2 regions of the Pseudomonas sp. ZY71 genome follow, and region 1 is predicted to be linked to the other one. Evidence: predicted binding sites of a transcription regulator. Region 1 holds the regulator's gene; the other holds the start of a gene.

Region 1 (5,412 bases):
TCAGGAACAACTGAAGACGCTGGGCCGCATTCTCAATGTGCCAGTGACTCACGTCGATCCGGGCCAATCGCTGGTGCAGGCGCTGGATCCACTGCTGCGCAAACGCGTGGTATTGATCGATACTGCCGGCCTGCAAGCCAGTGATCCTGCGCTGCGCATGCAGCTGGAAAGTCTGGCCGGGCGTGGCATTCGTTCAAAAAATTATCTGGTCTTGGCAACCACCAGCCAGAAACAGGTTCTAACCGCCGCTTATCACAGTTACAAGCGTTGCGGGCTAGCCGGCTGCATCCTGACTAAACTGGATGAAACGGCCAGCCTTGGCGAAGTGTTGAGCCTGGCGATCAGTCATGAATTGCCGGTCGCGTACCTGACCGATGGCCCACGGATTCCGGATGATTTGCATCTGCCGCGCCGTCATCAACTGGTCAGCCGCGCCGTCAGCGTGCAAATGCAGGAAGAACCCAGCGAAGAAGCCATGGCTGACATGTTCGCTGATATCTATCACAGCCCGACCAAGCAGGTAGGCTGAGGTATTCATGAACAGTTTTTGTACCTACATCGATGGTCTGCCATGCATTGTTCCGGTTGTGAACGCGCAGCCAGTAATGTGGCCTCCGTCTATGCAAGACAAGGTAAAGAAATAACATGGGCAGCATGCATCCCGTACAGGTGATCGCGGTGACCGGCGGCAAAGGTGGCGTCGGCAAGACTAACGTGTCAGTGAACTTGTCGCTGGCGCTGGCAGAGCTTGGCCGTCGGGTCATGCTGCTGGACGCCGATCTGGGACTGGCGAACGTCGACGTTTTGTTGGGTCTGACCCCTAAACGCACACTGGCCGACGTGATCGAAGGCCGTTGCGAATTGCGCGACGTGCTGTTGCAAGGCCCCGGTGGCATCCGCATCGTCCCGGCCGCGTCCGGCACGCAAAGCATGGTGCACCTGAGCCCGGCGCAACATGCCGGTCTGATTCAGGCGTTCAGCGACATCGGCGACAATCTCGACGTGCTGGTGATCGACACCGCTGCGGGTATTGGTGACTCGGTAGTCAGTTTTGTACGCGCCGCGCAAGAAGTGTTGCTGGTGGTCTGCGATGAGCCTACTTCCATTACCGACGCCTACGCGCTGATCAAGTTGCTCAACCGCGATTACGGCATGAACCGCTTCCGCGTGCTGGCCAACATGGCGCAGAGCCCGCAGGAAGGGCGCAACCTGTTCGCCAAGTTGACCAAGGTCACGGATCGCTTCCTTGACGTGGCCCTACAATACGTCGGCGCCGTGCCTTACGACGAAAGCGTGCGTAAAGCGGTGCAGAAGCAGCGTGCTGTGTATGAAGCCTTCCCGCGTTCCAAGTGCGCGCTGGCGTTCAAGGCGATCGCGCAGAAGGTCGACACCTGGCCGCTGCCCGCCAACCCGCGTGGCCACCTTGAGTTTTTCGTCGAGCGCCTCGTGCAGCAAACGGCAGGGCCCGTGCTATGACCGCAAGCGGTATGAACTACTACAAGAAGTCGGCACGTGACGCGCAGTACGAACTGATCGAGCGTTACGCGCCACTGGTCAAACGCATTGCCTATCACTTGCTGGCACGTTTGCCGGCGAGTGTGCAGGTCGAAGACCTGATCCAGGCCGGAATGATCGGCCTGCTCGAAGTCTCGACCAAATATGACGCCAGCAAAGGCGCCAGTTTCGAAACGTACGCGGGCATCCGAATCCGCGGCGCGATGCTCGACGAAGTGCGCAAAGGGGACTGGGCGCCACGCTCGGTTCACCGCAATACCCGTATGGTCAGTGACGCAATTCGCTCAATTGAAGCTAAAACCGGCCGTGATGCTAAAGATCACGAGGTTGCGGCCGAACTCCAATTGAGTCTCGACGATTACTACGGGATTTTGAATGACACCTTGGGCAGCCGCCTGTTCAGTTTCGACGATCTGTTGCAGGACGGCGAACACGAAGGGCTGCACGAGGATGGCGCGAGTGCTCATCTTGAGCCGTCACGCGATCTGGAAGATGAACGTTTCCAGGCGGCGTTGGCGGACGCGATTGCCAATTTGCCGGAGCGTGAGCGACTGGTGTTGGCGCTGTACTACGACGAAGAGCTGAACCTCAAGGAGATCGGTGAAGTCCTTGGCGTCAGTGAATCGCGGGTCAGCCAGTTACACAGCCAGTGCGCGGCCCGTTTGCGGGGGCGTTTGGGGGAGTGGCGAGCGCGCTGAAGGCAGTGTGGGGACACTGCGAACGAGGCTGGTGCGGTGATGAACGGCACCGGTCTTGCTCTGTTGTGCTCCAGACAGTCTTCGAGTGCTGCGCCGATTGATTGAAGTGGCGCGTCCAGGTGCTGGGCGCGTTTAAGACTGCTTGGAGGTCGAATTGAACAAAGACATGAAAATCCTCATCGTTGATGACTTCTCAACGATGCGGCGGATCATCAAGAACCTGCTGCGTGATCTTGGGTTCACCAACACCGTCGAGGCTGACGATGGCGTGACTGCCATTCCAGTGCTCAACAGCGGCAGCATCGACTTTCTGGTAACGGACTGGAACATGCCGGGCATGACCGGTATCGACCTGCTGCGCCACGTGCGTGCCGATGAAAAACTCAAGCACCTGCCAGTGCTGATGGTGACTGCAGAAGCCAAGCGCGAGCAGATCATTGAAGCCGCTCAGGCCGGTGTAAACGGCTACGTAGTCAAACCTTTCACGGCTCAGGCGTTGAAAGACAAAATCGAGAAGATTTTCGAACGCATCGGCTGATGAACGCGCGGGGGAGCTATGGAGCATAACGAATCTTCACAGGGCGATTTCGAGTCGACCCTGAAAAAACACGCGGTCGAACTGGTCGAAAGCCTTGAAAAAGGCAGGTTCGGCGACGCTGTGCAACTGATCCATGAGCTCAATCAGACCCGTGACCGTGGCCTGTACCAGGAAGTCGGCAAGCTCACACGTGAACTGCACAGTGCGATCGTCAACTTCCAGATCGACCCGAACATGCCACAGGCCGAGGAAGTGTCGCAAATCACCGACGCCACCGAACGCCTGGGCTATGTGGTCAAGCTGACAGAGGCCGCGGCCAACCGCACCATGGATCTGGTGGAAAGCGCCACGCCGGTGGTCAATGGTCTGGCTGACGAAGCCCAGACTTTGAGCGCCGATTGGGGGCGCTTCATGCGTCGCGAGGTCGGAGCTGAAGAGTTCCGTGAACTGGCGCGCCGGGTCGACGGTTTTCTGTCACGCAGCAGCACGGACAACCGTGCGGTGTCGAGCAATCTCAACGACATCCTGCTGGCCCAGGATTACCAGGACCTGACCGGTCAGGTGATCAAGCGTGTGACCCAACTGGTCACCGAAGTCGAAAGCAATTTGCTCAAACTCGTGCTCATGGCCAGTCAGGTCGACCGCTTTGCGGGCATCGAACATGACCGCGCCGCGATGCTTGCAGAAAAAGATCCACAAAAACATCTCTCGCAGGGTGAAGGTCCGCAGATTCATGCCGATAAACGAGAAGACGTTGTGTCCGGTCAGGACGATGTGGACGATTTGTTATCCAGCCTCGGGTTCTAGTGTTTTGGAATTTTAGGTTTTTTGGGTTTTTAGACCTGTAGGAGCACCCCATTAATGAGCTTCGGCGCCGATGAAGAGATCCTTCAGGATTTCCTGGTTGAGGCCGGCGAGATTCTTGAGCAACTGTCCGAACAACTGGTCGAGCTGGAAAGCCGTCCGGATGACGCAGATCTGCTCAACGCAATTTTTCGCGGTTTCCACACTGTAAAAGGGGGCGCCGGCTTCCTTCAGCTCAATGAGCTGGTGGAGTGCTGTCACATCGCCGAAAACGTGTTCGACATCCTGCGCAAGGGTGAGCGTCGCGTTGATGCAGAACTGATGGACGTTGTCCTCGAAGCACTGGACGCGGTGAACAGCATGTTCACTGAGGTTCGTGAGCGTGCTCCGATCACCGCTGCCACCCCGGAACTGCTGGCCGCCCTGGCGCGTCTGGCCGAACCGCAATCGGCGGACGCGGCCCCGGCTTCGCCAGTGGCCGAGATGATCGAAGAACTGGTCGTCGAAGGCGACTCGGGCGACATCACCGATAACGAATTTGAGCAACTGCTGGATTCGCTGAACGCCGTCAAGGCTGAAGCTGAAGCCCCGGCCGCTGCTGCGCCTGCGCAAACGGCCGCTGAAGCAGCGAGCGATGAAATCACCGATGCCGAGTTCGAGTCGTTGCTCGATCAACTGCACGGCAAGGGCCAGTTCGCGGTGGACGCGGTTGCGCCAGCGGCGGCAGCCCCTGCGGCTCCGGCCAAGGGCGACAGCTCTGACATCACCGACGACGAATTCGAAGCCCTGCTCGATCAATTGCATGGCAAGGGCAACTTTGCCGTGGATGCGCTGGAGTCGGCGATTGCGTCGGCACCTGCGCCGGCTGCTCCAGCGGCCGCCGCTGCCGGCAGCGACCTGATCAGCGATCACGAGTTCGAATCGCTGCTCGACGAATTGCACGGCAAAGGCAAGTTCACCGAAGTCGGCACCGCCGCTGCTGGCAGTGCTTCGACCGTCGCTACACCGGCTGCCAAGGCACCGGCCGCTGCTGCAGCGCCCAAGCCTGCCGCCAAGCCTGAGCCAAAAGCCGAAGCGCCAAAACCGGCTGCCGCTGCTGCACCGGCTCCGGCCCGTGCGTCGGCGACACCGCCACCGGAAAAACCGGCGAGCGAAGCCGAAACCACCGTGCGCGTCGACACGGCACGTCTCGACGAAATCATGAACATGGTCGGCGAGTTGGTGCTGGTGCGTAACCGTCTGGTGCGCCTGGGCCTGAACAGCGGCGATGAAGCCATGCAAAAGGCCGTGTCGAACCTCGACGTGGTCACGGCTGACTTGCAGACCGCCGTCATGAAGACGCGGATGCAGCCGATCAAGAAGGTCTTCGGGCGCTTCCCGCGTCTGGTTCGAGATCTGGCGCGTCAGCTCAAGAAAGAAATCAACCTGGAACTGGTGGGTGAAGAAACCGACCTCGACAAAAACCTTGTCGAGGCCCTGGCCGACCCACTGGTCCACTTGGTGCGCAACGCCGTCGACCACGGCATCGAGTCGCCGGAAGAACGCGAAGCGTCGGGCAAGGCCCGTGGCGGTCGCGTGGTACTGGCGGCCGAGCAAGAGGGCGACCATATCCTGCTGTCGATTTCCGATGACGGCAAAGGCATGGACCCGAATGTCCTGCGCGCCATCGCGGTAAAACGCGGCGTGATGGACAAGGACGCGGCCGATCGCCTCAGCGATACCGAGTGCTACAACCTGATTTTCGCCCCGGGTTTCTCGACCAAGACCGAGATCTCCGACGTGTCCGGACGCGGTGTCGGCATGGACGTGGTGAAGACCAAGATTTCCCAGCTCAACGGTTCGATCAACATCTACTCG
Region 2 (5,412 bases), 2.1 Mb from region 1:
TGCCGGCGCTGCACATGGCGATCAACCTGTCGTTCCGCCAGTTTCAGGACAGTCAGTTGTTGCCGACGCTTAGTCGCTTGATTGCTGAGCGCGGTGTTGAAGCGCAATGGCTGGAGTTTGAACTGACCGAAACCGCGGTGATGCGCCGCAGTGATCTGGTCAAGCAGACCATGGACGCGCTCGGCCGTCTCGGCGTGCGTTTCTCGCTGGATGACTTCGGCACCGGGTTTTCCTCGTTCGTGCACCTCAACAGCCTGCCGATCACCTTGCTGAAAATCGACAAGAGCTTTGTCGGCGGCATGGAGCAGCGCGAAGAGAACCGCAAACTGGTGCACGCGATGATCAATCTCGCGCACAACCTGCATCTGGAAGTGGTGGCGGAAGGGGTCGAGACGCCGGAACAACTGGAGCTGCTGCGCGGGTTTGGTTGCGATCAGGTGCAGGGTTATCTGATCAGCCGGCCGTTGCCATTGGCGGAACTGGTCGAATATCTGACGTTTGGCTCAAGCCAGCAGTCTGCCCTTGAAATCGTGAGCTGAACACATAACCAATGTAGGAGTGAGCCTGCTCGCGATAGCGGTGTGTCAGAAATGATGAGTTGTCTGACACACCGCTATCGCGAGCAGGCTCACTCCTACAAGGGATCTCAGTCGGTCTGCGGGACAGTGAACTGACTTGATGACGCAGGCTCCAGCCGAATCATCCGCTTCATCTTCCACTCGAACGCCAGCGTCAAACTCACCGCCGCACACGCCAACCCCAGCGCCAACCCCCACCAGACGCCCGTCGGCCCCCAGTTGAGGTGGAACGCCATCCACCACGCCGCCGGTGCACCGATCAGCCAATAGCAGCCGAGCCCGACCAGAAACGTGGTCTTGGCATCCTTGAGCCCTCGAATGCAGCCCATGGCAATCGTCTGTGTGCCGTCGAACAACTCAAACCATGCCGCCACTGCCAGCAGGCTCACCGCCAGACGAATCACCTCGGCAAACGCCGGATCGTTGTGATCGAGGAACAACCCGACCAACTGATTCGGCAGCAACCAGAACACCATGGCGAAACCCAGCATGACCGCGGCGCCAAAGACGATCCCGACCCGCCCGGACATCCGTGCATCGCTCAATTGCCCGGCACCGTAATGCTGGCCGACACGCATGGTGATCGCATACGACATGCCCGCCGGCACCATGAATGCCACCGAAACAATCTGCAGGGCAATCTGGTGCGCGCCCAACTGCGTGCTGCCCATGGTGCCCATGCACAGCGCCGCGAAGGCGAACAAACCGACCTCCACCGCGTAGGTGCCGCCGATTGGCAGGCCGAGACGCCATAATTCTTTGAGATATTGCCGGTTGGGTCGCGACAAGCCTGCACGCAATGGATAAGCGTCATACGCCGGATGCCGACGGATGTGCCAGGCCAATGCCAACGCCATGCAGTTGGCAACGATTGCCGTGACCAGGCCGATCCCCGTCAGGCCCATTTTCGGCAGACCGAACATGCCGGTGATCAGCGCGTAATTGAGCAGGAAATTCGCCACCGTGCCGGCAAGGCTGATGACCATCACCGGGGTTGCCCGGCCGATTGCACTGGTGAAACCGCGCAGGGCCATGAAGCTCAAGTAACCGGGCAGGGCGAAGGGCAGGGCAATCAGAAATTGCCCGGCAGCGTTGACGTTGGTTTCGGTCTGGCCGAACAACAGCAACACCGGTTTCAGGTTCCACAACAGCAGCCCGGCGCCCAGCGCCATCAGCCACGCCAGCCACAACCCGGCCTGGGTCAGCCGTGCGGCGCCAATGATGTCGCCGGCACCTTTGCGAATCGCCACCAGCGTGCCGACCGCCGCAATCACGCCGATGCAGAAAATCGACACGAACGAATAGGTCGCCGCACCCAGTCCGCCGCCAGCCAACGCTTCCGGACTGAGGCGCGCCATCATTAAAGTGTCAGTCAGCACCATCAGCATGTGCGCCAACTGTGAAGCAATCAACGGCCCTGCCAGCCGCAGGATGGCCCAGAGTTCGGTACGCACAGGATGCTGCATGGTCATCACCACTCGATTTCAGAGGGAACAGGAGAGCGTTGATTCTCGGCGCTTGGCAGGCGTTGCACAAAGGGATAAAAAGGATGGATTGCATGAGTAAAACTCATCCTGATCAGATTCTGTCAGTCCGGCTGCATCCCGCTATAGGAGCTTTCTGTATGTCCCGTCGTCTTCCTCCCTTGTATGCCCTGCGCGCATTTGAAGCGGCGGCGCGACATAGCTCGTTCACCCGTGCGGCTGAAGAGTTGTCGATTACCCAGAGTGCGGTGAGCCGGCATATTCGAACCCTCGAAGATCACTTCGCCTGTCGGCTGTTTCATCGCAGCGGGCGCAATCTGCAACTGACCGAAGCGGCGCGTTTGCTGTTGCCGGGAATCCGCGAAGGCTTCGGTGCGCTGGAGCGGGCCTGCAATACCTTGCGCGCCGAAGACGACATTCTGCGCATGAAGGCGCCATCGACCCTGACCATGCGCTGGCTGCTGGCGCGGCTCAGTCGCTTCCGCCACTTGCAGCCGGGCAACGAAGTGCAACTGACCAGCGCCTGGATGGATGTCGATTCGGTGGACTTCAACGATGAGCCTTTCGACTGTGCTGTGTTGTTGAGTGACGGGCATTTTCCGCCGGACTGGGAGGCCAGCCTGCTGTTTCCTGAAGAGCTGATTCCGGTGGGGGCGCCTAACCTGCTGAACGATCAGCCGTGGGATCTGGCTCGGCTGGCCTGTACTGAGTTACTTCACCCGACACCCGACCGTCGCGACTGGCGCAGTTGGCTGGAGCAGATGGGGCTGTCCGATCAGGTGTCGCTCAAGGGCGGGCAGGTGTTCGATACCCTCGAGTTGGGGATGATCGCAGCGGCGCGCGGCTACGGTGTGTCGATGGGCGATCTGTTGATGGTTTCCGAGGACGTCGCGCAAGGACGCCTGAGCCTGCCGTGGCCAACGGCAGTCGCCAGCGGACTGAATTATTACCTGGTGTGGCCAAAAACCCGTCCGGGAGGTGAACGTTTGCGCCGCCTCAGCGACTTTCTGCAAGGCGAAGTCCGCGCCATGGAACTGCCGGATGTAAGACGCTTGAGCTGAAACGTTCGAGCCGCCACAATGCCGGCCTTGTGCCATAACCCTGCTGCTCGCTCAAGTATTCGGCTTTACCGCCGAATACGTGCATGTGGAACCGTCGTGCCGGTATCCACGATTCACCCCCCTATTAGAAAATTATCCGAGTCGAGATCAAGGAGGATCCCGTGGCTCGGCCAGGAGCTGTCCATGTCTCAACCTCGCGCTCGGATCGCCTCGCAGCTGGGCCTCGCGCTCGCTGTAATACTGGCGATAGTTATCAGTGGCAGTACGGTGTTCGCCTTGCGTTCGCTGGATTCCGCCAACCTCGCCACCCGTGAAGAGCATCTGGCCAGTGAGGCACGGCTGCTGGCCGACCAACTGAGTACCTTTCACGGCACGCTGCGTGAAAGCACCCAGCGCCTGAGCGGGTTGTTCGAGAAGCGCTTCAGCGCGGGTCTGAGCATTCACCCGAGTGAACCGGTGACGGTGGCAGGCACCCAGACCCCGGGCTTGCACCTGGGCAGCGAAGTCTTGAACAACAACTTCAAGGAAGTCGACGAGTTCAAGCAAATGACCGCCGGTGTTGCCACACTGTTCGTGCGCAGCGGCGAAGACTTCGTACGGGTCAGCACCTCGCTGACCAAACAGGACGGCACTCGCGCCATCGGCACCTTGCTCGACCACGCACACCCGGCCTACGCGAAGCTGATGGCAGGACAGGGGTATGTCGGTCGCGCCTTGCTGTTTGATCGTTCCTACATGACTCAGTACACGCCAGTGCGTGACGGCAGCGGCAAGGTGATTGCAGTGCTGTTCGTCGGCTTCGATTACACCGACGCGCAGAATGCCCAGTTCGATAACCTGAAGCGCTTCCGCATCGGCCAGACCGGCTCGCTGGCGCTGCTCGACGAGCAAAACAAATGGCTGGTCGCCCCGGCGGGTGTGCAGGCACTGGATCAGGCTATTCCGGTGATCAATGGTCTGGCGAAAACACCGGGCAAAGGTCAGTTCTGGGACGACAAGTCCGAGGATTTCTACAGCGTTGCCGTGCCTTTCGACGGCGGGCCGTGGTCGGTCGTGGCGAGCATGCCGAAAGCCGAGATTCGCGCGGTGACCTGGAGCGTCGGTACGCAATTGGCTATTGGCAGCCTGTTGGCGATGTTGTTGGCGGTGGGTTCCGTAGTCTGGTTGCTGCGCAGCAAACTGGCACCACTGAGCGATCTGGTACGTCAGGCCGAGGCCTTGGGCGCCGGTGATCTGAGCGTGCGTCTGAACGTCTCGAGCAACGACGAAATCGGTCAGCTGTCTCGCGCGTTCAATCAGATGAGTCAGGCTTTATCGACCATGGTTGAGCACATCCGTCGTGCCTCGCAAGAAGTTAACAGCCGTGCGCAGGCGTTGTCCGGTTTGTCCGGCGGTGCCTATGAGGGCATGGAGCAGCAGTCCGGCGAAATCACCAGCATGGCCGGTGCGGTGGAAGAGTTCAGCGCAACTTCGCTGAACATTGCCGACAACATGGGCGCGACCCAGCGTCTGGCGCAGGAAAACGCTCAGCAAACGCAGATTGGTCGCAGCTCGATGGAAGAAGCGTCGTCCTCGCTGGAGCAAATCGCTGGCGCCCTGAACAGCACCGCCACCGTGATCAACACCCTCGGTCAGCGTTCGCAGGAAATTGGCGGCATCGTCGGCGTGATTACTTCGATTGCCGAACAAACCAACTTGCTGGCACTCAACGCCGCTATTGAAGCCGCCCGTGCCGGCGAACAAGGACGCGGCTTTGCCGTGGTTGCGGATGAAGTGCGCAGCCTGGCCTCGCGAACTCGCCAGGCCACTGATGAAATTTCCAGCATGATCCACAGCATCCAGCAGGAAACCGGCAACGCGATCAGCACCATGGAACAGGGCAATGTGCTGATGCAGGAAGGTCTGTCGCGTAACGCCAATGTCGCTTCGGCGCTGGCGCGCATCGACGAACAGAGCCGTTCGGCGGGTCAGCAGTTTGCCGCGATTACCACGGCGACTCAGGAGCAGAGCAGCACAGCGACTTTGCTGAGCAGTAACCTGCAAAGCATTGCGATGGCCAACAGTGAGCAGCGTGAAGTGGTGTCGAATCTGGCCGTGACCGCCAAGGAACTGGAAAGCCTGGCGGCCGAACTGCGTCAGGAGGTTGACCGGTTCCGTTAAGACGCCGGCGCCTTATTGATACACCGAGAGGTCTTCACTGGAGTCGACCTCTCCCCATTCGCCGGTGTAGGCGACGGCTTCAATCTGTACACGACCGGCATCGATAACGCGTTGCAGGGTGTTGGTCAT

What was found. Region 1 encodes FliA, which starts transcription of late flagellar genes. Its sites were predicted from a motif close to CTAAAGTTTNNNNNNNNNNNGCCGNTAA; they were not measured.
Region 2: a site for FliA is predicted at 3,174-3,201, ahead of VY732_RS28820 (methyl-accepting chemotaxis protein). Genes of this name have one in related genera too.

What each region holds. Positions count from the first base shown of each region.
Region 1 is NZ_CP144274.1:1,814,752-1,820,163, forward strand. It holds gene flhF (flagellar biosynthesis protein FlhF) at 1-529, shown strand, start outside; gene fleN (flagellar synthesis regulator FleN) at 646-1,476, shown strand; gene fliA (RNA polymerase sigma factor FliA) at 1,473-2,213, shown strand; gene VY732_RS08055 (chemotaxis response regulator CheY) at 2,380-2,751, shown strand; gene VY732_RS08060 (protein phosphatase CheZ) at 2,770-3,558, shown strand; gene VY732_RS08065 (chemotaxis protein CheA) at 3,613-5,412, shown strand, end outside.
Region 2 is NZ_CP144274.1:6,455,937-6,461,348, reverse strand. It holds gene VY732_RS28835 (putative bifunctional diguanylate cyclase/phosphodiesterase) at 1-539, shown strand, start outside; gene VY732_RS28830 (NorM family multidrug efflux MATE transporter) at 647-2,044, opposite strand; gene VY732_RS28825 (LysR substrate-binding domain-containing protein) at 2,203-3,123, shown strand; gene VY732_RS28820 (methyl-accepting chemotaxis protein) at 3,307-5,283, shown strand; gene VY732_RS28815 (phosphocholine cytidylyltransferase family protein) at 5,296-5,412, opposite strand, start outside.